4 regions of the Desulforamulus ruminis DSM 2154 genome follow, and region 2 is predicted to be linked to each of the others. Evidence: riboswitches for the same ligand, from Rfam matches in the RefSeq annotation. Region 2 holds a riboswitch; each other region holds the start of a gene.
What was found. Region 2 has a riboswitch for S-adenosylmethionine ahead of DESRU_RS07870 (Vitamin B12 dependent methionine synthase activation subunit). Riboswitches for the same ligand answer to the same signal wherever they lie in the genome.

Region 1 (7,199 bases), 1.8 Mb from region 2:
AGGAGGGCCTTATGAAAGGCAGGGAAGCCGGAGGCTTTGCTCCTCAGGAATTTACCACCCGGGCCGAGGCTGCTGTTGTGATGGTGCGGCTGCTGAGCTATCGGGGGAATAACTGGTAGCTGTCGGTTGTCAGAAACAACCATTAAGAATCAATATTTACTTAGAGAAGGGTTTTCACCGGTTGAAAGCCCTTCTTAATTTTTATTATTAAGCGATACTGAAGGATATAGGCGAAAAGAGTCGAATATACTACCTTTGTTGTGATGAGTTTATCAGTACTAACCATAAAACCGATAGCTGAAAGCCAATAGGAGGTCCTTTGATTGTCCACTGGAAGAATTATTGCCAGGGCGGCCCTGGTTGTGGCCGTAATTAATCTCTTATCCCGTATTTTGGGTTTTGTCCGGGAACAGGCCATTGCCTATATGTTTGGAGCTACCAGCACCACCGATGCCTATGTGGTGGCCTTTAACATTCCTTACACCGTTTTTGCTATTATCATTGGTGCTTTGGCGGTGGTGGTGATCCCCGTTTTCAATGAATATGTGGCCAAAGGCCAGAAGGAAGAGGCCTGGCGGTTGTTTAATACCGTGATCACCCTGGTGGTTCTAATCTTTGCAGCATTCACTGCGGTCGGAATTTTTGCGGCCCCACTGCTGGTCAAGCTGACAGCTCCGGGATTAGATCCGGGAACCGCTGCCTTGGCCGCCCGGTTGACGGCCATTATGCTGCCAATCCTGATCTTTTACGGATTGGCCACCGTGTTTCAGGGATTGCTAAATGCCAATCAGGTCTTTGCCATCCCGGCTCTGAGTACCAGTGTTACCAACGTGGTGATCATTGCGTCAGCCCTGACTCTAGGGGGCTGGTACGGCGTAGAAGGTTTGGCTGCCGGAACCGTGGTGGGATTTATTCTCGCCGCCCTGATTCAAGTTCCTAAACTCAAACAGCAGGGCTTCCGGTATAAATTTTCAACGGACTGGCGTCACCCGGGAGTTCGTAAGGTTCTTTACCTGGTGATGCCGGTGGCTATCGGCACTTCCCTGAACCAGATTTACCTGATTATAGACCGTATTTTGGCTTCAGGACTGGCGGCCGGAAGCATCTCCGCCTTGAATTACGCCAACCGGCTGATTTTAATGCCCATTGGTTTTTTTGTGCTGGCGGTGGGCACTGCTTTTTATCCCACCATTACCCGCCTGGCGGCGGAGAAGAAACAGCGGGAGCTGTCTGAAACCGTGGTGGGTGCCTTCCGTCTGGTGACCCTTTTTGCCCTGCCGGCGGGAGTGGGGCTTCTGGTGCTGGCCACTCCCATTATTCAATTGCTTTTTGAACACGGGAAATTTGATGCCCGGGCTACGGAAATGACAGCCATTGCCTTGGTGTTCTACTCCATCGGGCTGGTGGGCCAGGCGGCCAACATCATTCTTACCCGGGGTTTTTACGCACAGCAGGACACTAAGACACCGGTGAAGCTAATGGCCGTTACGGTGGTGGTCAATTTGATCTTCAGCCTGCTGTTGATTGGTCCGCTAAAACACGGCGGATTGGCCTTGGCCAATTCCATTGCTTCCCTCCTGAACACGGTAATGCTTTCCTATTACCTGAATAAGCGGATCCCGGGCATGTGGGAGGCCAAACTCTTTAAATTTCTGGGACAGATTTCTCTGGCCTCCGCCGCCATGGCAGCGGGAGTCTGGGGGATGAATCATCTGGCGGCCGGCCTGCTGGGCGGCCTGGGAACCCTGGGGCTGGCCCTGCAGGTGGCGGCCAGCATCATCGGCGGGGTGGTTATCCTGCTGTTGTCGGTATTCCTGCTGAGAATGGAAGAGGCCAACCTGATGGCCCGCTATGCTGCCAAATGGATGGGACGGCTGCGCCCTTCCAAAAGCTAATTGATTGCGCACCCTTTGCCCGGCAGATGCATAGCATGGGGTTAGGGGAGGTGGCGGCATTGATAAAAGCAACCCAGTTGGAGACCAAGGATATTGTAAACCTGTCGGATGGCGCCAGACTGGGGCCCATCAAGGATTTGCACATTGACCTGGAAACAGGCAGGGTAGTGGCCTTGGTGCTGCAGGCTCCGCGCAAATATTTCGGACTGATGCGCTCCGGCCGGGATCTGGTGATTCCCTGGGATCAGGTGAAAAAATTTGGGCTGGACACCGTGCTGGTGGATTTACAGCCCCTGGACCGGAGTTTTTATCAGGAGTAAGATATTTTTAATTTGACACATTGTACCTGCTTTGCTAAAATAAATCTGGCAAAAATAGATTCTGATGTTCTCATCAAGAGAGGTGGAGGGACTGGCCCGATGAAACCCGGCAACCTCACGTAAGGTGCCAAGTCCTGCGGGGAAGTGTCTTTCCTGACAGATGAGGTTATTGAGGCAGGCTGGGGAAAAGAAAAGACCTCTCCGTAAATGGGGAGGTTTGTTTTTTTAGTGATGAGACAGGGAATATTGAATAATTAGGAGGGAACCCAGTGAGCAGAAAATTATTTACTTCTGAGTCCGTAACCGAAGGTCACCCCGATAAGGTGGCAGACCAGATTTCCGATGCCATATTGGACGCCATTCTGGCCAAAGACCCAATGGCCCGGGTTGCTTGCGAAACCTTTGTAACCACCGGCATGGCCGTGGTAGGCGGCGAAATTTCTTGCAGTTGTTATGTGGATATTCCCAAAGTCGTGCGGGAAACTGTCCGGGGCATTGGATATACCCGGGCCAAGTACGGTTTCGACGGGGATACCATTGCTGTGCTGACCGCCATTGATGAGCAGTCCCCGGATATCGCCATGGGTGTGGACAAGGCGCTGGAAGCCAAAACCGGGGAAATGAACGAGGCAGAGATTGAGGCCATCGGTGCCGGGGATCAGGGTATGATGTTTGGTTATGCCACCGACGAAACCCCGGAATTTATGCCGCTGCCCATCTCCCTGGCCCACCGGATGGCCCGCAGGCTGGCGGAGGTACGTAAAACTGAACTGCTGGACTACCTGAGACCGGACGGCAAAACCCAGGTAACGGTAGAGTATGACGGTAACAAACCTTCCCGGATTGATACGGTGGTGGTTTCCACCCAGCACCACCCGGAAGTTTCCCTGGACAGAATCCGTCAGGATATCATCGAACAGGTGGTGCGCCCGGTGCTGCCCCCAGAACTGGTGGATGCACAAACCCGTTTCTTCATTAACCCCACCGGACGCTTTGTAATTGGCGGACCCCACGGCGATGCGGGACTTACCGGCCGTAAAATCATTGTGGATACCTACGGCGGCAGTGCCCGCCACGGCGGCGGCGCTTTTTCCGGCAAAGACCCCACTAAAGTGGATCGCTCCGCCAGCTATGCCGCCCGCTACGTGGCTAAAAACCTGGTGGCAGCCGGCCTGGCCAGCCGCCTGGAAGTTCAACTGGCCTACGCCATTGGTGTGGCCCGTCCTGTCTCTGTAAGGGTGCAAACCTTTGGCACAGGTAAGGTTAGTGACGATGTTTTGATTGATTTAATCAACCGCCACTTCGACCTGCGTCCGGCTGGCATCATTAAAACATTGGATCTGCGTCAACCCATCTATAAACAAACTGCGGCCTACGGTCACTTTGGACGCAACGACCTGGACCTCCCCTGGGAACGTACCGATAAAGCGGAGATCCTCCGGGCAGAGGCCGGTTTAGAGTAAAAAAGCATAGGTAAAGATGAAAACCAGGTCCTATGGACCTGGTTTATTCTAGGAATCCTTCTTTTTATCCGGTTTCTTGCCCCGGCTTTGCCGGGTGTATTTTTCACCCGGTTCCTGTACGAGCAACGGGTTCTCCAAATATTCCTGGACATAGGTTTGCTTTATCCGCCGGATGGTGTTGCCTAAAGAAATTAACCATTCTCTGATGAGTTCATTGGAATGGCCTTGGATTTTAAGGGATTGGATCAAACGAATCAAACCGTAATTTTCTTGATCCGAAGCAAAGGCCAAAATATCCGGCGGGAGGGAAGGCAGATCCTTCCTTTCAAGAATTAAAGTATCCGTAAGACCCAGCAAATAATCCGTACTGCAATTGAAAAATAGAGCTAATTTTCTTAGCGTATCGGGGTCCGGCTGGCGTTTTTCTGTTTCATAAAGGGCAATGGCTGATTTTCCGATATTGAGTGCATCGGCCAGCCCTTGCTGGGTAAGGCCTCTATCTTCTCTCAGCTCTTTCATTCTGTCTCTAAAAATTCCCACAGGATACACCTCGAATCAATTATATCCTGCGAAATTTTTAGTTCAACAAATTGTTTCATGTTGAAATTAAAACCAAGATTTTTCTTGACAATATTTCAATATGAAATTAAATTAATAGATAAAAGAATAAAGATAAGGGGGTAATGCCGTGATCATTGATGTAGATCATGATCTCAGCTTACTTCAAATGATGGAAAACACAGGCAAGTATGACCCCTTTTTAAAAAAGGATCAGCCGGAACGAATCAATATTATAAGGGAAATTACAGCGGGAATTGCCCATGAAATTCGCAACCCCATGACCACCGTGCGGGGATTGCTGCAACTACTTCAACAAAAAAAGGAATGTTCTTTGTATCAAGACCTGTTCAAGGTGATCATCCAGGAACTGGATAAGACCAACGAGATCATTACTGAACTTTTATTCCTATCCTCGAAAAAAGCGACCAATCTTACCTTCCATAATCTTAACGACGTGATTTTATCCCTGCGGGATGTTCTGTTGGATCGGGCTCGGCAATATAAGATGCAGGTTACCATGGATTTGGCTGACCTGCCGGAATTGCTGCTGAATAGGGAAGAGATCCGGCGTTTAATCTTAAATCTAGCCCAAAATGGTTTGGAAGCCATGCCCACCGGAGGCAACCTGCAGATTAAAACCTTTATGGAGGAGGACAAGGTTGTCTTGACGGTGCAGGATCAGGGGGAGGGAATCGAACCGGAGGCCCTGGAGAAATTAGGAATCCCTTTTTATACCACCAAAGAGGAGGCGGTGGGCTTGGGACTGGCGGTTTGCTATGGTATTGCCGCCCGGCACAACGCCCGGATTGAAGTACATACAGGAAGCCTGGGCAGTACCTTCGCCGTTTATTTTGAAACGGATACCTGCCGCTGCAGCACGCCATTGGCTTAAAACTGGACGGTTCATTATAAACAGACCCTTATCCCTGAAACGGGGTAAGGGTCTGTTTTTTCAGGTCAATATTTCCATTCCTCCGCCGCGCACCCCGGCGGGCCGTTCACACATACTCTGAATTACAGGGGGTGTGCTCAATGGCGATGACCATCGAAAAGCTGATCCTAGTGATTCTTGCCTGTTATGGAATCTATCGGTTGGTCCAGGATGTTGCAGGCTCCATAAGGAGGCAGCCGGGGCCCCCGGTTAGTATGCTGGTGGTATTAAAAAACCGGGCTCAGGATGCGGAATATCTGATGCGCAGAATGGCCTCCTGGAGTAGGCACCAATGGGTTCAATTGGAGATTGTGGTGGTGGATGACGGTTCCCAGGACGATACCCCTTTCATTCTTCAAGGCTTGCAGCAGCAAATGGCCCTGCGGCTGATTACCATAGACCGGGAATCGCCCGGCATGGAGGAAGACCAGGACAGGGCCTTGTTAACGGGTCTGCTGTATTGTCATAACCCCTTGATCTGGCTGGTAGACCTTCGCAAGCTGCCGCAAAGGATGATGGCAGAAAGGATCTTTCGTGTATTTTTTTGCCAGGCCTGGAGGTAAATTGGGTTTATTGTCGAATATGGGAGTCGGGAGGTGAGGGCCATTTCTAGGCAGAGAGGTCTTACTTTACTCTATACCTGGACAATCATTTTATTGGGTTTCGGGTGGCTATGGAAGACCTTTCCCCAGCTCAATTTTGACCACGGCGGCACACTGGCGGCACTGGTTATCCTGGGGATGCTGTCTGAATGGATGGCCGTTCCCTTTAGCCAAGGTTATTTGTCCGGCAGTTATGTCATTGTATTGGCAACCCAGATGATCTTTGGGGGAGCCACCACAGCCTGGGTGACCGGCTTGGTCTCCTTAATTGGCTTCGGAGTGGCCAACCGGGGGAATCCCCTGCGGACCACCCTTTTTAACGGGTCCCAGAATATTTTGTCAGCCGCGGCGGCAGCTCAGGTATACCTGGCATTCGGCGGCGGGATTTTAGCTGCCGCTGCCTTTACCCTGGTTTACTTTGCCGTTCATCATGGGCTGGTGTATTTCCATCTGAAGCCTTATTTGGCCGAGAACCCCCGGCTTTTCGGCTGGCATGCCCTGCGCTGGGATAGTTATACTTACCTTTTTACCGCCCCTTACGGCGCTCTGATGGCTGCAACCTATTTCCAATTGGGAATTTTGTGGGCCCTGGTTTTATGTCTGCCAATCCTTGGGGCTCAGTTCCTGCTTGGGAAATATGTACATATGGAACAGGCCAATCGGGAATTTACCGCTCTTTTTCAAATGGCCCGGCGGCTACGAAAACCTGCGGACCCGACGGTTTTCTTTGATGATTTTTTACAGGAGTGCCAGAAAATTGTTCCCTACCACTCCGGAGCGGTTTATTTTTGGTCCCGGGAGCGCCAGCTTTTTTTACCCTTGGCTGCCCGGGGACCCTTGGAAAGAGAAATGAACAGCATTGTACTGGCGCCGGGAGAAGGTTTGGCCGGACGGGCGGTGGAAACCCGGGAGCCCTTTTTAATTGATGATGTACGGGACAGTGGCTCCCAGGAAGAAGCCAGACCCTTCCTACAGTTTCGGACAGTTTTGGCCGTACCTCTGGTTACCGGGGGAGAGGTCACCGGTGTAATGGTGCTGGGAGACCGCTATCCGGCCCTCTATGAGGACAAGCACATCCAAATGCTGACGGTTCTGGGCGGTCTGGCGGGGACTATATTGGTGCGGGGCATGCTGGAAGATCAAATCGGGGAATTAAAGGCTACCGACGCTTTAACCGGTTTTCTCAACCACAAGCAGTTTTACCAACGGGGCATTAAAGAAATGCTGCGCTCAGCCTCCACCGGCGAGGCGGTTTCCCTGCTGCTGATTGATATTGATCATCTTCGTACTTTAAATGCCAGGTACGGCCACGGAACCGGGGACAGTGTGTTTCAAATGGTGGGATCCATACTGCGAAACGTGACCCGGGCCACGGATATTCTCGGGAGGTATGGCGGGGGTGAACTGGCTGTCCTGGCACCGGGGGC
Region 2 (7,199 bases):
ACCAAAGAAAATGCCTTTGAGTTGGAAGTATTGAAAAAATGTCTGGCTGCCCTGGAAGAAGAATCTCCCATCAGCCAGTTGAACCTCAGTGAGGAAGAAAAATTGACCCTGAGAAATTATGCCTTCCTTACGGAAAAACCCATGATGCTGGTGATTAATATTGATGAGGATCAATTCCGTGCCGGAAGCTACCCGGGCCAGGCGGAAGTTGAAAAATACGCGGCTCAGAAAGGGATTGCCGTTCTGCCCGTCTGCGGCCGGATGGAAATGGAGATTAACCAACTGCCGGAGGAAGACAAGCAATTGTTTATGGAAGACCTGGGCATCAGTGAGCCTGGTATTGATCGTTTGGCCCGGGCTGTTTACGATTATTTGGGGCTCATTTCCTTTCTGACTGCCGGGGAAGACGAGGTACGGGCCTGGACCATTAAACGTCAAACCGATGCTAAAAAAGCCGCCGGGAAAATCCACTCGGATATCGAGAGAGGATTTATCCGGGCTGAAGTGGTTGCCTTTGACGATTTGACCTCGGCCGGTTCCATGGCCAAGGCCCGGGAAAAGGGCATGTTCCGGTTGGAAGGGAAGGATTATCTCGTCCAGGACGGAGATATCATTAATTTCAGATTTAACGTCTAAATACAGGCCCGGCCCGCGTCCGGGCCGTTTTTATACCATTGGTCCTAGAATGGGTTATATGGAAGGATCGATGGTGTTAAGCTATATTCAACAATCATTGATTAAAGAAATCGGGAGACGGTGTATTTGCGTAAGGATTATGATGTTGTGGTGGTAGGCGGAGGTCCGGCGGGCATGATGGCTGCCGCCAGGGCGGCGGAATGCGGGGCGGCAGTCCTGCTGCTGGAGAAAAACCGGCAGTTGGGCAAAAAAATGTTAATTACCGGTGGCGGACGCTGCAATCTGACCAATGCCGCCGATATACCGGAAATGGTAGATAATATTCCCGGTAACGGGAGATTCGTTTACAGCAGCCTGCACCGGTTTTCCGGCCAGCAGGTAAGGGCTTTCTTCGGCAAGCTTGGGATTAAAACCAAAGTGGAGGATCATGGCCGGATTTTTCCTGTAAACAACCGTTCCGGGGATGTGGTGGGTGCGCTGGAAAGATACCTTCGCCAGCTTGGTGTGCGGGTTCGTTTGGAAACCGGCGCCAAGGGTCTGGTGGTTGAAAATCATCGCTGCCAAGGAGTGGCCGCCGGTGAGGAAGTGTTTACAGCCGGTGGGGTCATTGTGGCCACCGGGGGTCTCTCCTATGCTCATACCGGCAGCACCGGAGAAGGACATCGGCTGGCTGAAGAGGCGGGACACCGCATAACCGCTCTTTTTCCCGCCGCGGTAGCCATAACCTGTTCTGATGGGTGGATTAAAGGGAGAGCGGTACAGGGGCTCTCGTTGGAGAATGTGAATCTAACCCTTTATAATGGTAAAGGGAAGCGACTGGCCGCGGAATCCGGAGATGTCATCTTTACCCACTGGGGCCTTTCCGGACCCGGCGCCCTGCGGGTTGGCCGGGTTGTTGCTCTGGAAAAACAGAGGGACCCGGCGGCTGTTTTACAGGGCAAACTGGACTTATTTTCAGAGCGAACCGCCCGGAATCTGGAGGAGGATCTACAGCAATGTATTTCGGCGGCTGCTAAAAAATCCGTGAAAAATCTGATAAGCTCCTTATTGCCCGAACGTTTGGTTAAAGTTTTATTAGACCTGGCAGAAGTGGCTCCGGAAACACCGGCCGGCGAAGTGATAAAGGCCCGCTGGAATACTTTGATTTCCCTAATGAAAGGGCTGCCCCTGCAGGTTACCGGCACGAGGCCCCTGGAAGAAGCCACCGTGACCGGCGGCGGCGTCAGCATTAAAGAGATCAATCCCCGCACCATGGAATCCACAAAGATAAAAAAACTTTATTTTGCCGGGGAAATTTTAGACGTGGATGCGCATACCGGCGGGTTTAACATGCAGGTGGCTTTCAGTACCGGATATGTGGCCGGTGAAGCAGCGGCCACAGCTTTAAGAGAAACTCTTGACGAAGTAGACTCGGTTGGTGTAAATTACGATTAATATAAATAGTGAATCTTATCAAGAGTGGTGGAGGGACTGGCCCTATGAAGCCCGGCAACCGGCCAATCATTCTGGCGGCGGTGCCAACTCCTGCAGGACTGCGCGGTCCTGAGAGATGAGTCTCGGCCTGAAGGACGTAATTATTACGCCCCGGACTCATCCGTCCGGGGTGTTATTTTTACAATAAAATGCTTATGATAACAAGAAGCCCCATTTTTTTATGTATGGAGGCGGATGATGCTGCTTTCGCAAATACCGGTAAGAGTTAAATATCAGCAGGTGCTCCGGATGATGGGTCAGCCTGCCGCCGAGGAACTGTCTGCTCAGAACCTGGAAAAAATTAAACCGCTGCTAAACCTGGGGCAGTCTCTGCTCCATGCCGCAGCCTTTTTTTCCATGCATCATTTTTGGCTGGAGGAAAATATTCTCCGGGTGAATGAACGGGTGTTCCACCTTGCCGCCCCAAGCAATGAACTGGTTCATTGCCGACAGATCAGCGTTATTGCCGTTACGGCCGGGGAGGAGATCAGCAGGCAGGGAGAGCGGTTTATGCATGCCGGCGAAATGACCGCGGCTTTCATCCTGGATGCGGTGGGGACGGTGGCGGTGGAAGAGGCGGCCAACTATACGGTAAACCTGATTGCCCGTCAACAAAGATTGCAAGGCTTACATCCCACGCCCAGATTTTTGCCCGGCTGCCGTGGTTTTTCCTTACAGGATCTGCCCGCCCTATTGAGTCTGGCCAAGGGGGAACGGCTGGGCATCACCTGCAATGATCACTTTCAGATGACTCCCGTTAAATCGCTGGTTTTTCTGGTGGGTTGGAGTGCCATAGAATACAAGCTTGCCTCAAAATGTGCGGCTTGCCCAAAGAGGAATTGTCAATATCGTCAAAGCAGCATGGAAGGAGAGAATCAGATTGTCCTTTAAAGATAGAGTGCAACGGGAAATATTGATTGTGGACGGCGCCATGGGCACCCTGCTGCAGGAAAGGGGGCTTCCTGCAGGCTGGTGTCCGGAGGAATGGAACGTCAGCCACCCGGAGGTGATAAAAGAGGTTCACGGTCTTTATCTCCGGGCCGGGGCCGATATTATAACCACCAATACCTTCGGGGCCATTCCTTTAAAGCTTGAGGAATATGATATGCCGGACCGGGTCCGGGAATTTAACCTGGCCGCTGGCCGGCTGGCCAGGGAGGCCGCCAAACCCTTCGGAGCCATGGTGGCCGGTTCGGTGGGGCCTCTGGGAAAATTTTTGCAGCCCCTGGGCACCTTGAGCTTTGATGAGGCTTATCAGCAGTTTTTGGTTCAGTGCCGGGCTTTAGTGGAAGCCGAAGTGGATTTAATTCTTTTTGAAACCTTTGGGGATATAGGGGAAATGCGGGCGGCCCTGATTGCTGCCGCCGATGCGGGCTCTGTCCCGGTGGTGGCCAGTTTTACCTTTGATGAGAGCGGCCGTACCTTTACCGGCACAGACCCGGAAACCGCTGCGGTGGTGGCGGAAAGGCTGGGTGTGGCGGCGGTGGGGGTGAATTGCTCCGTAGGTCCAAGGCAGTTGGAGGGAGTGGTCCGGCAGTTAACCCGGAGCACCAATTTACCGGTCTTGATTTCTCCCAATGCCGGTATGCCCGAAATTGTGGAAGGGCGCACGGTATTTCGGGAGACGCCGGAAGTGCTGGCCGATTATGCGGCTCGTTTTGTGGATTACGGGGCCTCTCTGCTGGGGGGCTGCTGCGGAACCACGCCGGAGCATATCAAGGCTATTAGCCAGGCGGTAAAGGATTTAGAGATTAAAACAAGGAATAAATCCTTTGGGCTGCGGGTTGCCAGCAGGGTTAAAACCGTTGCCATTCACCCGGCCGGAATGCCGGTGGCCATTGGTGAACGCCTGAATCCCACCGGCAAAAAGGCCCTGCAGGCTGAAATTAAGGAAGGTAAAACAGAAATCACCCGCCGTGATGCCTTGGCCCAGGTGGAGGCCGGGGCGGAAATACTGGATGTTAACGTGGGTGTCGGAGGGGTAGACCCCATTGCGGCCATGGAAAGGGCCATTCATGCGGTGCAGGTTTTGGTGGATGCGCCTCTGTGTATTGACAGCACCGACCCGGCGGTCATTGAACATGCCCTAAAACTATACCATGGCAAAGCGATTATTAATTCCGTTAACGGTGAAGACCAGAGTATGGAAACCATCCTTCCCTTGGCCAAACGATACGGAGCGGCATTAATCGGCCTCACCCTGGACGAAAGAGGCATTCCTCCCACCGCCGAGGAAAGACTGGCGGTGGCCGGGAAAATTGTGGCCAGGGCGGAAGAAATGGGGATTCCCAGAGAGGATATCATGATCGACTGCCTGGTGCTGACGGTCAGTGCCCAACCGGAAGGGGTTCCGGAAACCCTAAAGGCCATCTCCCTGGTAAAACAGGAACTGGGGCTTGCCACCAGCCTGGGGGTCAGCAATGTGTCCTTTGGGCTGCCGAATCGCAAATTAATCAACTCCGCTTTCTTTGCCATGGCCCTGTCTGCCGGTTTGGACGCCGCCATTTTAAACCCCCAGGAGGAGCGGATGATGGAAACCCTGCGGGCATCCGCCGTTCTAACGGGCAGGGACCTTCGGGCTGAAAAATATATTGTCCGGGAGCAGGTCCGGGCTGAAGCTCCGGTAAAGCAAAAGGAAGACGAAAAAAAAGCCTCTACTCCCCGGGAGATATTATACCGGGCGGTGTTGTCGGGGGATAAGGACAATATTATCCGCTATATAGAAGAAGCCCTGGGGCAGGGCATGGGGCCTCTGGAAATGCTGGACAAAGCACTGATTCCCGCCATTGAAGAAGTGGGCCGCAGGTATGCCCAAGGCGTTTACTTCTTGCCCCAGTTGATTATGGCCGGAGAAACCATGACCAAAAGCTTTGAATGCCTTCGTCCGGCATTGGCCAAGGGTCTGACCAAAAAAGTTGCTACCGTTGTATTGGCTACCGTTAAAGGAGACATTCATGATATCGGTAAAAATATTGTCTCGGTGATGCTGGCCAACCATGGTTTTGAGGTCATTGACCTGGGTAAAAATGTAGATAACCAGCGTATTATCGAGGCGGTCCGGGAACATCGGGCCGGTTTGATCGGTTTAAGTGCGTTGATGACAACCACCATGATTCACATGCCGGAACTCATTAAAGATGTAAAGGAAGCCGGACTGGCTTGTAAAGTGATGGTGGGGGGAGCGGCGGTTACGGCGCAATACGCCAAAGAGATTGGCGCCGATGGCTACGCCGAGGACGCTGTGGAAGCGGTTCGCATTGCTAAGGAATTGATAAGTTAAGATTTTACGGGGATGATGGATTGTCTGCCAGCAAAGTAAGGGTTACCTTTAAACCTCATAATGTGGAGATTGCCGTTCCTGCGGGCACAACCATTCTTGAAGCCGCCCGACAGGCGGGTGTTCCCCTGACCGCACCCTGTGGCGGCAATGGCCGGTGTGGCGGGTGCCGGATTCAGACTGCTTCCGGGGAAGAATTCCTGGCCTGCCGTACCAAGATTGATCAACCGCTGACCATTCAAATGGGCGGGGATCAGATGGTTGTCCTGGAAGAAGGAGAACCCCGGGCTTTTATCCTGGAACCCGCCGTGCTGGCAGGTCCCGCAGGGGCTTTGCGGCATCAAGCCGGGATTCCCCTGCGGGATTTGGCGGATGGGGCGGAAAAACCCCTGGGCATGGCCGTGGATTTGGGCACCACCACCATTGTGGGGTATCTTTACGATCTTTATAGCGGTCGGCGTCTCGGAGTGATGCCGGTGGTCAACGGACAGAGAATCTATGGCGCGGATGTCATTTCCCGGCTGGCCCATGCCATCAAAGGACCGGATGCCTACAGAGAACTGCGGGGAGCGGTGCTACAGGACCTGAATCAATTGTTCCTGGGATGTTGTGAACAGGGGGGCGTTAGCCCCCGGTTCCTTAGGGAAATTGTGCTGGTTGGCAACCCGGCCATGATGCATCTGGTTTTGAATTTACCGGTGGAGAGTTTGGCTGCGGTGCCTTTTTGCCCCTATGAGCCAGGGCCTTTTTACCGGACGGCGGAGGAACTGGGCCTAGAATCGGTTTCCCGGGCAATCTGTTATTTTCCGCCCTTTATCGGAGGATTTGTTGGCTCGGATGCTCTGGCAGCAGCCCAGGTGCATGGTTTTGGGGAGAGGCAAGAGACCCTGTTGCTGGTGGATATTGGCACCAATGGAGAAATCCTGCTGCAGTTTGGCGAGCAGTTGCTGGCTGCATCCGCCCCCGCAGGCCCTGCCCTGGAAGGTGGCAACATTGCCTGCGGTAAAACCGCCGTCACCGGCGCCATCCATAAAGTAACCATGGATTATGACGTCCATCTGGAGGTCATCGGCAGTGCAAAGCCCACCGGAATTTGCGGCTCCGGTTTGGTTGATGCGGTGGCGGAAATGCTGCGGCTGGGAATTATAAAGAGTGACGGTGAGCTGGTCAAGGCTTCCGGGCTGCCGCCCATTACTTCCTATAAAATAAAGCAACGGCTGGTAACCGGTGCCGACGGACTGAACCAATTGATGTTGACCGATAAGCTTTATCTTCATCAAAAGGATATCCGGGAAATCCAGTTGGCCAAAGGCGCTGTGGCAGCCGGGATTCAAGTGCTCATGGATGAGGCGGGAATAGGCGAAAAAGAGCTAAACAGCCTGCTGTTGGCCGGGGGCTTCGGCAATTACCTAAACCCTGCCAATGCTCTAAGAATGGGTTTGCTTGGTTTGGCGCCCTTGCATAAAATCAGGCAGGTGGGCAATGCCGCCGGTTCAGGAGCCTGTATGATTTTATTATCCTATCCCGAAAGACAGCGAGCGGAAAAATTAAGTCTGCGCTTTAAACATCTGGAATTAGCCGAAGATTGCCGCTACCGGCAACAATTTATCAGCCAACTGAACTTTCCGGAAAAAGAGTGTGGGGTGTAATATGGATCAAAAAAAGCTATTTATCCATACCCTGGGAGTTTTCATTACCATTACGGCCATTCAGGCCTTTACGGTTAAGACGGGATTTAGTGGTGGCTGGTTAGAGCTGGCCAAAGGGGTTTTATATCAGGATTTGTTGATTAAATTGCTGATTTCTTTGCTGA
Region 3 (7,199 bases), 280 kb from region 2:
CTACAGCCCAGTGGGGAAGGGCTGTGGAAGGAGGGAAGCGACACACGGCAAAGGTGCCTTCTAATAGAGACAGATTTAACATTGATTTATACCCTTTCTTTATTCCTTATTTTCCTGCATATACTGGTCCAGCTTATCCAGGCATTGGGGCAGATTTTTTCGCCCAAAGCCAATTCTAAAATTTCGTTGGCCAAAATCGTAATAATTTGAAGGGAGCAGAAGAACGCCTTTCTTTTGCACCAGATCCAGGCAGAAATCCTCCACCGAGGCTTCCCAGCGGATGCTGGGAAAGGCAATGGGTCCCGCCTTTGGCTTTTGCCAGAGGAATTTATCACTATACCGGGTAAAGAATTGATCCAACAGAAGCAGGTTTTCCTGAATAATGTCCAAATTTCTGCAGGCCAGCTTGTCCCGGTGTTTTAGAGCGATCAAGGATAGAAACTCGCTGGGTGCGCTGTTGCAGATGGAAGTATAATCCTTAAAGGAGGCCATACGACGGTAAATTTCACCATTGCGGGTGGCAATCCAGCCGATGCGCAGCCCGGCCAGACCGTAGGTCTTGGACATAACACCCAGGGATACGGCGTTTTCATAAAGGTCGCAGGCGGCGGGCAAACGATCTGCCGCATTGTATTCCAGAAAACGGTAGACTTCATCGGAAAATAACACGATGTTCCTGCTTCTGGCCAGTTCAATGAGAACATTCCATTTTTCCACCGAGGGCGTATAACCCGTTGGGTTGTGAGGGGCGTTGATAATAATGGCCCGGGTGTTGGGCCGGAGACTGCCGGATAAAAAATCCAGGTCCAGCTCCCAATTATCTTTCTCCTGCATTTCCCAGCGGGTAACTTCACACCCGATAGAACTGGCCACTTCTATGAGGGACTGATAACAGGGGTACTGGACAATAATATGATCCTTTTTTTCCAGGGCGGCATTCATAAACAGAAAGATGGCTTCCTCCGCCCCGGAAGTGACCAGGACATTTTCTGCGGAAACCTGGGTATAGATATCGGCAATGGTTTGCCGCAATTCCGGGTTTCCCGGCGCCTCGGTATATCCCAGCCATTGATTCTGAAACCTCTCAAAGGCGCTTTCACCTTCCAGGCTTAAAATTTCTTTAATGGTAAAGGACTCACAATCGGAACAACACAAAAGATGAGGGGCATTGAATTCATATTTGGCAAAATACCTTTCCAGCTTAAAATCCGGCAGCTTCAATTCCGTTCCTCCCTTTTTAATATCTTCTCGGGTTTACAATACCCCATTTCGAGACCGGAAGAGTAAATCCTTTTTATCCTGAATTTAGAGATGATTTTTGCGATAAAGTCAGGATTCGACAATATCTCCAAAGGTTTCTAAATCTGCGGGGCGGAATATTCTTAATAGGTTATTAGGATATGTGGTCAAGAATTTGGGGGAGAAGGACTTGCTGGCGATTATTAACAGTGTGGCGCTCCAGGGTCTTAAAGGGCAGAAAATCAAAGTTGAGGTTGATGTGTCGAACGGGCTCCCTGCGTTGGACCTAGTTGGTCTACCGGACAGCGCGGTGAGAGAGGCTAAGGACAGGGTACGAACGGCAATAAAAAATTCCGCTTTGGAATTCCCGGTAAAGCGCATTACCGTCAACCTGGCTCCGGCTGATATTAAAAAAGAGGGCCCTGTTTATGATTTGCCCATTGCCGTCGGTATCCTGGGAGCTACCGGACAAATCCATGAAGCCTTGTATTCCGGCGTGGCCTTTATCGGGGAACTATCCCTGGACGGCTCTGTAAGGAGTATTCACGGCGTGTTGCCGTTGATTTTAGCTGCCAGGAAACTTGGTTTAAAGGGCGTTGTGATCCCCCGGGAAAACGCTCCGGAAGGGGCGCTGGTGGAAGATATGGAGGTGTTTGCCGTTTCTTCCCTGGCTGAACTTGCCTTGGCTTTAAGGGGTGAAGCGGAATTGGAGCCAGTTAAAAAAGAAGCTTATCCATACCGGCAAGAGCAGCCTCAGACAATCGTTGATTTTGCAGATGTTCAGGGGCAACTGACGGCGAAGCGCGCCCTAGAAGTGGCCGCTGCCGGAGGACACAATATTTTGATGATGGGCAGTCCCGGCTCCGGTAAAACCATGCTGGCCCGCAGAATACCAACCATTCTTCCGGATCTGACCTTTGCAGAGGCCATTGAAATCACTCAAATTTACAGTTTGGCCGGACAGTTAACCAATCACCAGCCCATTATCACCAGCAGGCCTTTCCGTTCCCCTCATCATACTTCCTCTGCCGCCAGTCTGGTAGGAGGAGGACGGTTTCCCAGACCCGGTGAAATAAGCCTGGCCCATCATGGGGTGCTGTTTCTGGACGAACTGCCGGAATTCCATAAAGACGCCCTGGAAGCCCTGCGGCAACCTCTGGAGGATGGTTTTATCAGCGTTTCCAGGGTGGCGGCCAGCATTGATTATCCTGCGTCAATCATGCTGGTGGGAGCGGCTAACCCCTGTCCCTGCGGATTTTTGTTGGACCCGGAAAAGGACTGCATCTGCACGCCCTATCAGGTACAGCGCTATATTAACCGCATTTCCGGCCCGCTGCTGGACCGGATTGATATTCACCTGGAAGTACCGAAGGTATCCTACGCAGAACTGACCGATGTTTCACCCGGCGAGCCTTCGGCGGCCATCAAGGCCAGGGTGGAAGAAGCCCGAGGGCGGCAGCGGGAAAGATTCAAGGATTCGGGAATCACCTGTAATGCCTCCATGGGTTCCCGGGAGGTCCGCCGTTACTGCCGTTTGGAGGCTTCAGCCGCCAAACTGCTGCAGGATGCTTTTAAACGCCTGGGACTAAGCGCCCGGGCCCATAACCGCATACTGAAAATAGCCCGAACCATCGCGGACCTGGACAACCAAAAGAACATCTTAACCAACCATCTGGCGGAAGCCATCCAATACCGCGGTCTGGACCGGTTGTTTAGAAACTGAGGGAAGGTTCTGAGAGCACCTTTACCACCAGAAAAAGATTAAATTGGAAGCTGTTTTAAAGAGTTGTAAGAAGTATTCTTGACACATTGTCCTCTGCAAAATATAATTAGAAAAAATAAAAAATCTCTTATCCAGAGCGGTGGAGGGAAAGGCCCTATGAAACCCGGCAACCGGTCGGCTTTAGTCGACAAGGTGCTAATTCCTTCAGGAAGTATTTCCTGGCAGATGGGAGGAAGTGGAACACAGAATGAACAACCCCTTCATCCATTGAAGGGGTTTAATTTTTTAAGGAGGTTACATCATGACAGAGAGAAAACTTGGTTTTGAAACCCTGGCCCTTCATGCCGGGCATCAACCGGATCGTGAAACACTTTCCCGGGCAGTGCCCATCTATCAAACGTCATCTTACGTATTCCGGGATTCCGAACATGCCGCCAATCTTTTCAGCCTTAAGGAAGAGGGTCATATTTACACCCGCATCGACAATCCTACCACCGATGTGCTGGAAAAGCGTCTGGCCGCCCTGGAAGGGGGAGTGGGAGCCCTGGCCATGGCTTCCGGACATGCCGCCATTGTGGCCGCTATTTTGAATATCGCCTCCGCAGGGGATGAAATCGTCTCTTCCACCAACCTTTACGGTGGGACGGTGAATCTATTCACCCATACCTTTGCCAGACTGGGTATCAAGGTAGTCTTTGTAAACCCCGAGGATCCGGAGAATTTCAGAAAGGCTATTACGGAAAAAACCAAAGCCCTCTTTGCGGAAACCATCGGCAATCCCCGGTGCGATGTCCTGGATCTGGAGGCGGTTGGAAAAATAGCCCATCAGGCGGAAATCCCCCTGATTGTTGACAGCACCTTTACCACGCCTTACCTCTGCCGGCCCTTTGATTACGGAGCGGATATTGTGGTTCATTCCACCACCAAATTTATTGGCGGGCATGGCACCAGCATTGGCGGCGTGATCATTGATTCCGGAAAATTTGACTGGAGCCAAAATGATAAGTTTCCCGGATTGAATCAGCCGGACCCCAGCTATCATGATATAACCTATACGAAAGAAATGGGGGCGGCAGCCTATATTGCCAAAGCAAGAACGCAGCTATTAAGAGATCTTGGGGCATGCGTCAGCCCCTTTAACGCGTTCCTGCTGTTGCAGGGCATTGAAACCCTGGCCTTACGGATGGAAAGGCATGTGTCCAATGCCCAAAGGGTGGCGGAGTTTTTACAACAGCACAGCCTGGTTAATTGGGTTTCCTATCCGGGGATAAAAGGCCATCCATCCTACGAGCTGGCTCAGAAATACCTACCTAAAGGAGCCGGGGCGATTTTAACCTTTGGCATTAAAGGGGGGCTTGAAGCCGGCCGGAGATTTATAGACAGTTTACAAATTTTTTCTCACCTGGCCAATGTGGGAGATGCCAAATCTCTGGTGATTCATCCAGCTTCCACAACCCACAGCCAACTGTCCGAGGAGGCCCTGAAGCAGGCGGGGGTTTCACCGGACCTTATCCGTATCTCGGTGGGGCTTGAAAGTATCGGTGATTTGCTGGAGGACCTGGATCAGGCTTTAAAGGCTCAATAGAATTTGACAATAGAGGGGTGGCTGAAGGATGCCCATTAAAATACCGGATCACTTGCCTGCAAGCCAAATTTTAACCAATGAAAATATTTTTGTGATGCATGAGACCAGAGCGGTGCGTCAGGATATACGGCCGCTGAAAATGGCGATCTTAAACTTAATGCCCACCAAGATAACCACCGAAACCCAACTCCTGCGGCTTCTGGGCAACACCCCGCTGCAGGTTGAAGTAGAACTGCTTCATACCGGTTCTCACTGGTCAAAAAATACGCCGGAGGATCATTTGGCGGTATTTTATAAAACCTTTGAGGAAGTAAAAAATCAGAAATTTGACGGTCTGATTATAACCGGCGCGCCGGTGGAGCAACTGGAATTTAACCAGGTTGATTACTGGGAAGAATTACAGGAAATCATGGAATGGTCCAAAGATCATGTCACCTCCACCTTGCATATTTGCTGGGCAGCCCAAGCGGGGCTTTATTACCACTATGGCATACCCAAATATGACCTGCCGGCTAAATTGTTCGGTGTATTCAAGCATTGGATTAATCGGAGCCATATTAAACTGCTCAGGGGTTTTGACGACGAATTTTATGTGCCCCATTCCCGTTATACCGAGGTAAGGCGAAGGGACATTGAAAGAGTGGAAGAACTGGAAATCCTATCAGAGTCGGATGAAGCCGGTGTCTATATCGTGGCTGCCAAGAACCGCCGGATGTTCTTTATTACCGGCCATTCCGAGTATGATCCGCTGACCTTAAAAGGTGAATACGAAAGGGATGTCAAAAAAGGGCTGGATATCCTTGTTCCCCAAAATTATTATCCGGAGGACAATCCGGAAAATGAACCGGTAGTAAAGTGGAGAGGGCATGCCCACTTGTTATTCTCCAACTGGCTTAACTATTATGTATATCAGGAGACCCCTTTTAATCTTACGGAGATAAAATAGGCAAAAGACTTTGCGTAGTGCCTTAAGAACGGCAGATAACCCAGTGAACAACCGGACTAATAAAAAATAGAACACGGATTCAACGGATGATACGGATTTACACGGATTTAAAATTAAAAATCCGTAACAATCCGTGGAAATCCGTAAAATCCGCATTCTATTCTTTTTTTGAAGAAATAAAGAGCTGCGCAATGCAACCATTCTGGTTTTTGCCACAGCCCCTGTTCATAGGTCCTCTACGGAAATCTAAAACCAAACTACTCGGCTTTATAATCTTTAAAACGAATCATCGGACATTTTTTGCAAACATCCACTCCCGGGAAATCTTGACCGCCGGCCCCCAAAAAGGAGCTCCCGCCATATTTAAAGGTTCTTTTAATTAATTGATCCGCTAACTGACTTATCTGCTTGCCAGGAATAAACAGGTTCACCTCGCCTTTTTCGGTTTTACCCGAGGTAAAGCTGCCTGCACACATGGTTTTCATTTCCGGTTTGTTTTCCTGAAAACAACGTACCGAACCGCCGCAGACCACCGAATTGATGGTATGGTTAGAAGTTACCGTGGGCACTTTACAGGCTCCGATATAATCATTAAGGATATGATAAGCCTGGAGTACATTTACCACAAAGAATACCACATCTGATCCACCGGGGTTTTGTATAGAGGCGCCGTCATAACGCCTTTTAACTGGCCAACGGGTAAGGTGGGCCGGGCTTGCATGCATTCCTTGGCCAGATCCCGGTCTGTGGTATATTTAACTTGTTCGTCAACCTCGGCGTCGGAAGCTTCACGGAAGCCAAATACCGTTCTGGCATTACCGCAGAGCAACTTGTCATCGGTAACCTTTACAATATAGTTGTCCATGCGGGAAGCCAGGGCAGCCTGACAAAAGGTCATCTTTGAAGCAGGCACCTTTTCCGGGATAAAAGCGTCAAACTCGTCTTGGTCAAAGAAAAATTTAATGGCCACCGGATTATATTCCAGTTTGTATAAAGCTTGAAAGGCTTTGTGCATATCCTCGTAGCTTAGATGGTTCCTTGTGGCCAGTTCAGCAACATTAATCAGCAGCAATTTTATTCCTCCTAAAGATGATGATAGGGATAAGCTTATGCTAATATGATTATAACAAAAAAGAGGACTTTTTTATGTAAATTTATGATTTAGATTATGGCATCAATGGCTTGGCAATCCGTTGCTGCCGTTTTCCACCAGAAAAGTTTGTTTTACTGATGATATGATCACTGCCAATATAAAAATAGATTTGACAAGGAGTGGGTAAATCCCGTAGTGTATTTAGTATCAACTACACTTTTTACCAGGTGGTATCGGAGAATAGGACGTTAAAATCCGCATAGGATTTAAGCCTGAGATTAAACTATAGTAGAGAGGTGATGGGGATGAAAGTAAAAGAAATCATGAGAAGTGATGTAATCACGGTAACAAAGGACATGACCATTCAGGAAGTTGCTGAAGTTTTAGTCACCCATAATATTTCCGGAGTTCCTGTTGTGGATGAAGCGGGGAGTTTGGTGGGGATGGTAACCGAGGGGGATCTTTTACATAAAGAGAGCAACCCCAGAATTCCCAAGTTTTTTGGATTGTTAGGTGGTCTTATTTATTTCGGCGGTGTTGATCAATACAAGGAAGATTTTAAAAAACTGGCCGCTTTAAAAGCTGCTGAAATAATGACCAGCAAAGTGATTAC
Region 4 (7,199 bases), 1.4 Mb from region 2:
TGTGCAAAAGAAACAGCATGCACAGTCCTTTGTTTAAAACATAATAGAACACGGATTTTACGGAATCCGTATGATCCGTTCAATCCGTGTTCTATTCTTAAAAATCGGTTGTTCGTTGTTTATCCGCCTGTTCTTTGGCCCCTCGATGATTTTGCGGCACTCCCTTGCTTATTCTTTATGCTGAAGTCTCTTAAAAATCATCCATCATGGCCGCCACCGCAGCACCATGATGATCTTCCTCCCTGGCCATACGCTCAAAAATAAACTGTTTATCCGGGCTGGCCTTAAAAATATCCGCCATTTGACGGTACATTTTAGCAGCCGCTCCTTCCCGCTGCACCGCGATGGTCAAAACTTCCTTGGGCGTCATCTCAGGGTTGAGTTCACCGGCTTCCTCAAATCCGTCAAAATAGACTTGTTCATTAATGGGCTCGCCGGATTTTAGCCACAGCAGATAATCTAAATGATCTTTTTCGTCCTGGGACAGCTTCAGTAAAACTTGACTAGTTTCTGAATTTTTAGCCTTTTCTGCCATTTCTTTATAAAACTTGAAGCTGCTTTCCTCCGATTTAATGGCCACATCCAAAATATCGTTAACTGTAAGTTCCATACGATCTCCTCCTCTGATTTCCCTTAACTTTATTTTAGAGCACGGGATAAAGTGCCGCCATAACAAGTTCCTGTCAAATTCCTTACTTTTATTTTGTACAGCCCTTCTTTTGCCCCCGGTTAAACTTATGGGCGGAAAACTGCATCAGGTAGCCACAGGCATTGCATAAAGATACCACCACCGGAAGCCCCCTTTCCTGGTTGATGCCATAGGTGCCGTCGGGCTTGCGCACCAGTTCATTAAGGGCAAAAATCTGGGGTTCTGTGTTTTGGCTTTCGTCGTTCATAATCATGACCATTTCTTCTTCACAAAGGGGGCAAACAGGCTTTTTCAATTTCTAACACCTACCTATACTTATTTTTCTCATTTTACACTAAAAATGGTATAAAGGAAACGTGGTTTCTGCCAATTCCTAGCATAGGCGAAAAATCCTGTTTAATCTATCATTTCTTTTTTTATATATTCTAAAAACAAAATAATAAGACCGGAAAGTCCGGTCTTATTATTTCTTTACATGGGAACCAATTTTATTTGCCCCCAGGCTGCCAGTTTTTCTCCTTTGATGGCAATGGCTCCGGCAATCCCGGGGATGCTTGCGGCAAAATCCACCGCCCCCTGCACATCCTCTTCGCTCTGCACCCGGTTACCTGCGGCGGTGGCCACGGCATCCGCCAAGGAGGTACAGGAAGCTAAAATAATAACCGCATCGGACTGGCCAAAACTCAAAGAGTGTCCCACTGTACCGGAAGACGTACAGATTCCCAGGGGAGTCTGCCGGCCTTGGACCTCCAGTGCAATCTTGTGGGTAAAAGGAGAGGGTCCGGCAAAGATCCCCACCCGGCGGGTACCGGAGGATTTCAGGAAGATATCTCCTCCATTCTCTACAATGACGTCCCGGGAATGCCTGGCTAATTCCCTCCCCACTTTTTGAGAAAAGGCCCCGGCCACCGCCGCCATGGGACCGACCCCCGCCAACTGAGCCGCTTTGGCCATCTCCACCGCCAGCTCCGGCGCCCCCGGCAGTAACCGGTGAGGCACCAGGGTGGTTTTGAATTCGGGGTCCCTTTGAATATATTCCTCTAATAATAAGCGCTGTTCTTTTACCAGACGTTCCACCCATTGAACCAGTTCCGGTGAAAAACGCTCCCGTCTCACACCGATATCCAGGTCGGTCTCTTTAATCATCACCTGAAAATGGATTAAATCCACCTGCCGGTGCAGGTCACGGTATGTCCGTTCGGTATAATCCAAGTTAAATCCTAACCTCCATGGCCCTGACCGGGCAAACCTTTAAGCATTGCAAACAAACCACACATTTATCGCCATCAAATTGCACTTCCATGGACGGACGTTCCATATACAGGGCGCCGGCCGGACAGTGACTGGTACAGGCGCCGCACATAGTGCAACGCTCGTTATTGCGCACCACTTCCTGGGTTAAAGGGTGCACAGTAATTCCCTGACTGCGCAGGTATTCAATGCCGTCTTCATACCGCTCTCCTACCAGATCCAAAACCATGGTTCCTTCCAGATGCGGATTAATCTTCGCCTTTATAATGTTAACCACCAAGTCATAATCTTTAACCAAATGGTAAATAATAGGTTGGTCCGAAGTACTGGAACCAAACCGGAGAACAATTTTATGAGGCGCCATAAGCCGTTTGCTCCTTCCCTTTACTTAATCTCCAGGGTTTTTGCCATAATCCCGGCATCGGGTCCGGGAAGCAATTGAACCGGTTCTCCCAGTAAAAAGTCTCCCTTTTGTATCCATTCCTTCAAGGTGCGGGCAATCTCCCTGGCTTTCGGGTAACTGGAAAGGGGCACCGTGGGAATCTCTTGACCTTGTACGGTAATTTTACCGGATTTCAGTTGAGCATAGCTCACCAGCCCAAGGTTGCCGCCAACCCGGTTGGGGTAGTTATCGCTGTAATCCACCACCGGGGCATGCAGTTCTTCATCGGATAAGGCAGCAAAACGAAGAATCTCTTCATTTAAAATGGGGATGGGAATCCCTAAACCAACGGTGAGGGTGGCTCCGTATCCCTGGTAGCTGGTACCTCTAAGCCACTGGGGTTTCATTTGTTTTAAATCTCCCAGTACAGAGAGAGTGCCGCCGGCAGAGCCCACAATATTCCCTTCAGCATCCTTTAACCATCCCGGGAAGTGCTGGGTGCCGTTCCAGACCACATAGCCAATACCGCCCCCCAGGAAGATGCGGGTGCCAATGCCAATGGTGGCAAAGTTAGGATCTTTCATCAAGGGGCTTAATTGTCCGGAAGTGGAATAGGTTGCATTGCCTAGCCGGGGTTTTAACGTACCCATATAAGTATAAATAGTCTTTTCGCTTAAGTTTACCGCGCAGTTATAATTCTGATAGGCGTTGCGCGGGTTAAATAAAATGGCTTCATTCATGTCATCCAAGGTAATGGTTGTTTCAATTTCCTTGCGCGGATAGCAATCGGTACCATAGGACAGCGCCTTCAGCTTTACCGGCTTATGGCTTACCAGATCTTCAATGACATGGCCGCCGCCATAGCGGAACTCTCCGGGAAAGTTATTATTGGCCGGATCATCTTCGGGTATCTCGGTAACGCCAATATAGGCATCCACAGCGGCAATGCCGGTATAGGCCGGAACATTATTGAGGGATACTTTTTGCATTCTCATACGGGGAGAAGAGTGACCAAAGTTTAAAAAAGCACCGGAAGAACACATGGGCCCAAAGGTTCCTGTGGTGACCACATCCACTTCAGCCGCTGTTTTCGCCAGACCCTGTTCCCGGACTTTGCCAATGACTTCCTCCGCGGTTAAAACCACCGCTTTACCTGCCCTGATGCGGGCATTAATTTCCGCATAGGTACGTTCAACACTCATTTTTGTCCTCCTTTCGTGCTCCTTGCCCCACCAATCATGAAAGCCTCTCCTTAACAGAAGAGGCTTCGCTAATCATCGCGTTGCACACCTCTTATCTGCCAGAAGATGATCATCTCCTGCAGGAATTAGCACCTGTCCGGGATATTTCCGGATGGTTGCCGGGTTTCATAGGGCCAGTCCCTCCACCTCTCAGGATAAGAGCACAGATATAAAATTGATGACATTAGTTTACCAATCTACCCGTTAACTGTCAACCATATTAAAAAAATTCATCCGCTAAACTTAAAAAGTAAAATGCTAGGCTGTACTGCTGCGAAACAACATCTCAATGACTCCAGGCCCTTTATCCTTGTGCAGTTCAAAAAATTTGGCCAGGCGGTTTAATTCGTCCGCATCCATAATGATGCGATAACCGGTGGGAAATTTAACCCAAAAAACTTTCCCTTCCTGCATATCGGTAACCTCCAGGCCATTATTTTTTAAATAATTGGCATCTTGACTATCCTTCATCCATTTCCCTCCCGCAATGATCATAAAAATTCAGTTTAAAAATAAGGGGCTTACCATAACTGAACACCAGTATATCTCGGATTCCAGGCACGCCTTGTGGCTCCTTATCTATTTTTACGGGAGCTGAAGCAGGCCTTCTGTGCCGGTAATTATTTACCCTTGAAACCTATGCTTTTCCGGTGGCCTTCCGTCCTAGGCCAAAGCCCGGTTCCTTCTCTAGCAGACCGTCTGGCCGTTCAAGTCGCCTACTCAGAAAAAGGAAAAAATAACAGGGTACTCCTTCGAACCCTGGTCTTTTCCTTTTTAGGTATGTTTGTTGCTCAGTTCATGCACACCCGGAACATTTTCGACCTTGAAAAAATTTCTGGATATGTATAAACAAAATCAAATTCACACACCCTAACTAAAAAAACACTGGGGGTGACCGCCACGAACAACCAGGATGAATCCCGCCCCGATCTCTTGGAAACAGGAGTCAACAGCGGCTCCTATTCACCGGAGGAACCGGAGGGAGAATTAAACGTTGATTTCTACCGGAATTGGTCTATCCATTGGTAATCCCGGCCCCTTATACTTTAAGTTTACTCAATTCTGGTCCGCTGGAACAGCCTTTTGTCACCGGGACCAAAGAAACACGACAATAGTCCCCGTCAACCCAGGACTATTGTCGCACTCAAAATGGATTAACTCCATTATAGCAGTTTTGGGTTTAATTAAAATAATACAAGTTTTACCAGTCCCAAGCCAACATCTCCATTAAAATACCCGTAATTCCGGCAACTCCCGGAAATTACGGGTTATTTTAATGCTCTTAGTAGCAAAAGCCGGGCTTTGCTTATGAAAACAGCTTGCTCACCGACAGGTCCTCGTGAATACGAATAATGGCCTCTCCCAGCAGCGGCGCCACGGAAAGTACTTTTATTTTATCAATCATTTTCTCCGGCGGCAAGGGAATGGTATTGGTAACTACAACCTCTTTAATGACCGATTCTTGCAAACGTTGGATGGCAGGGCCTGATAAAACGGCATGGGTACAGCAAACACGAATTTCCTTGGCCCCCCGTTCCATCAGCGCGGCGGCTCCTTTGGTAATGGTGCCCGCCGTATCGATGATATCGTCAATCATAATGACGGTTTTTCCTTTTATGCTGCCGATAACATTGGTGACCTCCGCCACATTGGGTTCCGGCCGGCGCTTATCGATAATGGCCAGGGGCGCTCCAATCCGTTCCGCCAGATCCCTGGCACGGGTAACCCCGCCGATATCCGGGGAGACCACCACCACATCGTCCTTTAAATTTTGATGAAAATACTCCGCCAGGATGGGAACCCCGGGTAAATGGTCCACCGGAATATCAAAAAAGCCCTGAATCTGTCCTGCGTGAAGATCCATGGTAATCATTCTGCGGCAGCCGCTGGCAATGATAATATTGGCTACCAGCTTTGCGGTAATGGGCGCCCGGGCCCTGGTTTTACGATCCTGGCGGGCGTAACCGTAATAGGGCACCACAGCGGTAATCCGCCGGGCAGAAGCGCGCCGGAGGGCGTCCACCATAATTAAAAGTTCCATCAGATGTTCATTCACCGGAGTGGAGGTCGGTTGAATAATAAAGGCGTCTGCTCCCCTTACGCTTTCCTCCACTTCCGCCCGAATTTCACCGTCACTGAATCTGGACACTTTCGAGGCACCCATGGCCACCCCAAGATATTGGCATATTTCCCGGGCCAAATCGGGATTGGCATTCCCTGCAAAAATTTTTAATCTCTTGCTTCCGGAAGACATCAATTTACCCCCAAACTTTAATTAGCTTTCAGCTTTGGGCTGTCAGCCTTCTGTTCTCTCCGTTTAATTAAAGCTCACCGCTGCCTGTCCAATGGCAGATATTGCCGGTTCCCTGTTAGGAACGCCTTTTCTTTGCCCAGTCCGCCACATTGGTTTGCCGTTCCCGGGCTACCCCCAAGGCATCCGCAGGCACATCTTTGGTAAGCGTTGAACCTGCTGCCACCACCGCGTTTTTCCCTACTTTGATGGGAGCGACCAAATTGGTATTACTGCCAATGAAGACCCCGTCTTCAAGGATGGTTTGATATTTATTTTTACCATCATAGTTACAGGTAATGGTTCCCGCTCCCACATTGACTTTTTCGCCAATGACGGCATCTCCCACATAACTTAAATGAGGGATCTTACTTTCATTGCCAATGGTGGATTTTTTAATTTCTACAAAATCACCCACTTTAGCCCTTTCGCCAATCTTTGTGTCTGGGCGAATATAGGCGTAGGGACCCACCACCGTGGAACTGCCAATTTGGCTCCCGGCCAACACCGAGTATTGGATCTCAACCCCGTTGCCGATGACGCAGTCGGTAATGTGACTGCCCGGGCCAATGGTACAGCCGCTGCCAATCACGGTATTTCCCTGCAGGAAGGTAAAGGGCAACAGTACACAGTCCCGGCCCACCCGAACCCCCGCATCAACATAGGTATTGCCGGGGTCGATAATGGTGACACCTTCCGCCATCAGCCCTTCCAGCACCCGACGGCGGAGAATTCCTTCCGCCCTGGACAACTGGATGCGGTCATTAATCCCCAGAATTTCACGGTTATCCTTTAAAGACACCGCTTTAACCGGCAGTGTCTGGCGGACAAAGATTTCAATAATATCCGTCAGGTAATATTCCCCCTGAGCATTGGCGGGGGATATTTCTTTTAGTGCTTGAAACAGACCGGAGACTTGGAAACAATAAACTCCGGTGTTAATTTCCTTTACCTTTAGCTCCTCGGGAGTTGCGTCCTTTTGCTCAACAATCCGGCACACATTGCTGTCGGGAGTCCGGATCACCCGGCCATATCCGGTGGGGTCCTCCATCTCGGCAGTCAGCAGTGTTGCCGCAGCCCCGGTTTCCTGATGGGCTTGCGCCAGTCTGGCCAGAGTATCCGCCCGCAATAGGGGCGTATCTCCACAAACCACCAGAAGATTACCGGAGAAATCCGCCAATTCTCCTTCCGCCTGCAGTAAGGCATGGGCTGTACCCAGTTGTTCTTCTTGCAGCACCACCCTGGCCCGGTTCCCTACAAAGTCTGCAACCTGTTTAAAGCCAAAACCGGCCACAACCACCGTTCGAGTCACTCCGGCTTGAGCAACCGCTCCCAACACCTGACCCAGCATGGGTTGTCCGCAAATAGGATGCAATACTTTGGGTA

Region 1: it holds a riboswitch for S-adenosylmethionine, as region 2 does, so the genes downstream of both, metK (methionine adenosyltransferase) here and DESRU_RS07870 (Vitamin B12 dependent methionine synthase activation subunit) in region 2, are expected to answer to the same signal.
Region 3: it holds a riboswitch for S-adenosylmethionine, as region 2 does, so the genes downstream of both, DESRU_RS09300 (homocysteine synthase) here and DESRU_RS07870 (Vitamin B12 dependent methionine synthase activation subunit) in region 2, are expected to answer to the same signal.
Region 4: it holds a riboswitch for S-adenosylmethionine, as region 2 does, so the genes downstream of both, DESRU_RS00885 (homocysteine biosynthesis protein) here and DESRU_RS07870 (Vitamin B12 dependent methionine synthase activation subunit) in region 2, are expected to answer to the same signal.

What each region holds. Positions count from the first base shown of each region.
Region 1 is NC_015589.1:3,688,710-3,695,908, reverse strand. Features, by position in the region: gene DESRU_RS18355 (S8 family serine peptidase) at 1-119, shown strand, start outside; gene murJ (murein biosynthesis integral membrane protein MurJ) at 324-1,895, shown strand; gene DESRU_RS18345 (YlmC/YmxH family sporulation protein) at 1,862-2,215, shown strand; SAM riboswitch class I at 2,283-2,382, shown strand; gene metK (methionine adenosyltransferase) at 2,485-3,678, shown strand; gene DESRU_RS18335 (helix-turn-helix domain-containing protein) at 3,727-4,218, opposite strand; gene DESRU_RS18330 (ATP-binding protein) at 4,367-5,131, shown strand; gene DESRU_RS18325 (glycosyltransferase family 2 protein) at 5,272-5,733, shown strand; gene DESRU_RS18320 (GGDEF domain-containing protein) at 5,767-7,199, shown strand, end outside.
Region 2 is NC_015589.1:1,567,280-1,574,478, forward strand. Features, by position in the region: gene ychF (redox-regulated ATPase YchF) at 1-636, shown strand, start outside; gene DESRU_RS07865 (BaiN/RdsA family NAD(P)/FAD-dependent oxidoreductase) at 757-2,070, shown strand; SAM riboswitch class I at 2,083-2,192, shown strand; gene DESRU_RS07870 (Vitamin B12 dependent methionine synthase activation subunit) at 2,305-3,000, shown strand; gene DESRU_RS07875 (homocysteine S-methyltransferase family protein) at 2,990-5,389, shown strand; gene DESRU_RS07880 (ASKHA domain-containing protein) at 5,410-7,035, shown strand; gene DESRU_RS07885 (hypothetical protein) at 7,037-7,199, shown strand, end outside.
Region 3 is NC_015589.1:1,843,295-1,850,493, forward strand. Features, by position in the region: gene DESRU_RS09285 (ACT domain-containing protein) at 1-82, opposite strand, end outside; gene DESRU_RS09290 (aminotransferase class I/II-fold pyridoxal phosphate-dependent enzyme) at 100-1,221, opposite strand; gene DESRU_RS09295 (YifB family Mg chelatase-like AAA ATPase) at 1,403-2,962, shown strand; SAM riboswitch class I at 3,087-3,194, shown strand; gene DESRU_RS09300 (homocysteine synthase) at 3,264-4,547, shown strand; gene metA (homoserine O-acetyltransferase MetA) at 4,576-5,493, shown strand; gene DESRU_RS21615 (DUF169 domain-containing protein) at 5,751-6,131, opposite strand; gene DESRU_RS21620 (DUF169 domain-containing protein) at 6,113-6,565, opposite strand; gene DESRU_RS09315 (CBS domain-containing protein) at 6,892-7,199, shown strand, end outside.
Region 4 is NC_015589.1:163,306-170,504, reverse strand. Features, by position in the region: gene DESRU_RS00905 (ferritin family protein) at 191-610, opposite strand; gene DESRU_RS00900 (hypothetical protein) at 699-944, opposite strand; gene DESRU_RS00895 (UPF0280 family protein) at 1,121-1,861, opposite strand; gene DESRU_RS00890 (NIL domain-containing protein) at 1,863-2,264, opposite strand; gene DESRU_RS00885 (homocysteine biosynthesis protein) at 2,285-3,484, opposite strand; SAM riboswitch class I at 3,573-3,685, opposite strand; gene DESRU_RS00880 (hypothetical protein) at 3,782-3,994, opposite strand; gene DESRU_RS00870 (ribose-phosphate diphosphokinase) at 4,830-5,777, opposite strand; gene glmU (bifunctional UDP-N-acetylglucosamine diphosphorylase/glucosamine-1-phosphate N-acetyltransferase GlmU) at 5,893-7,199, opposite strand, start outside.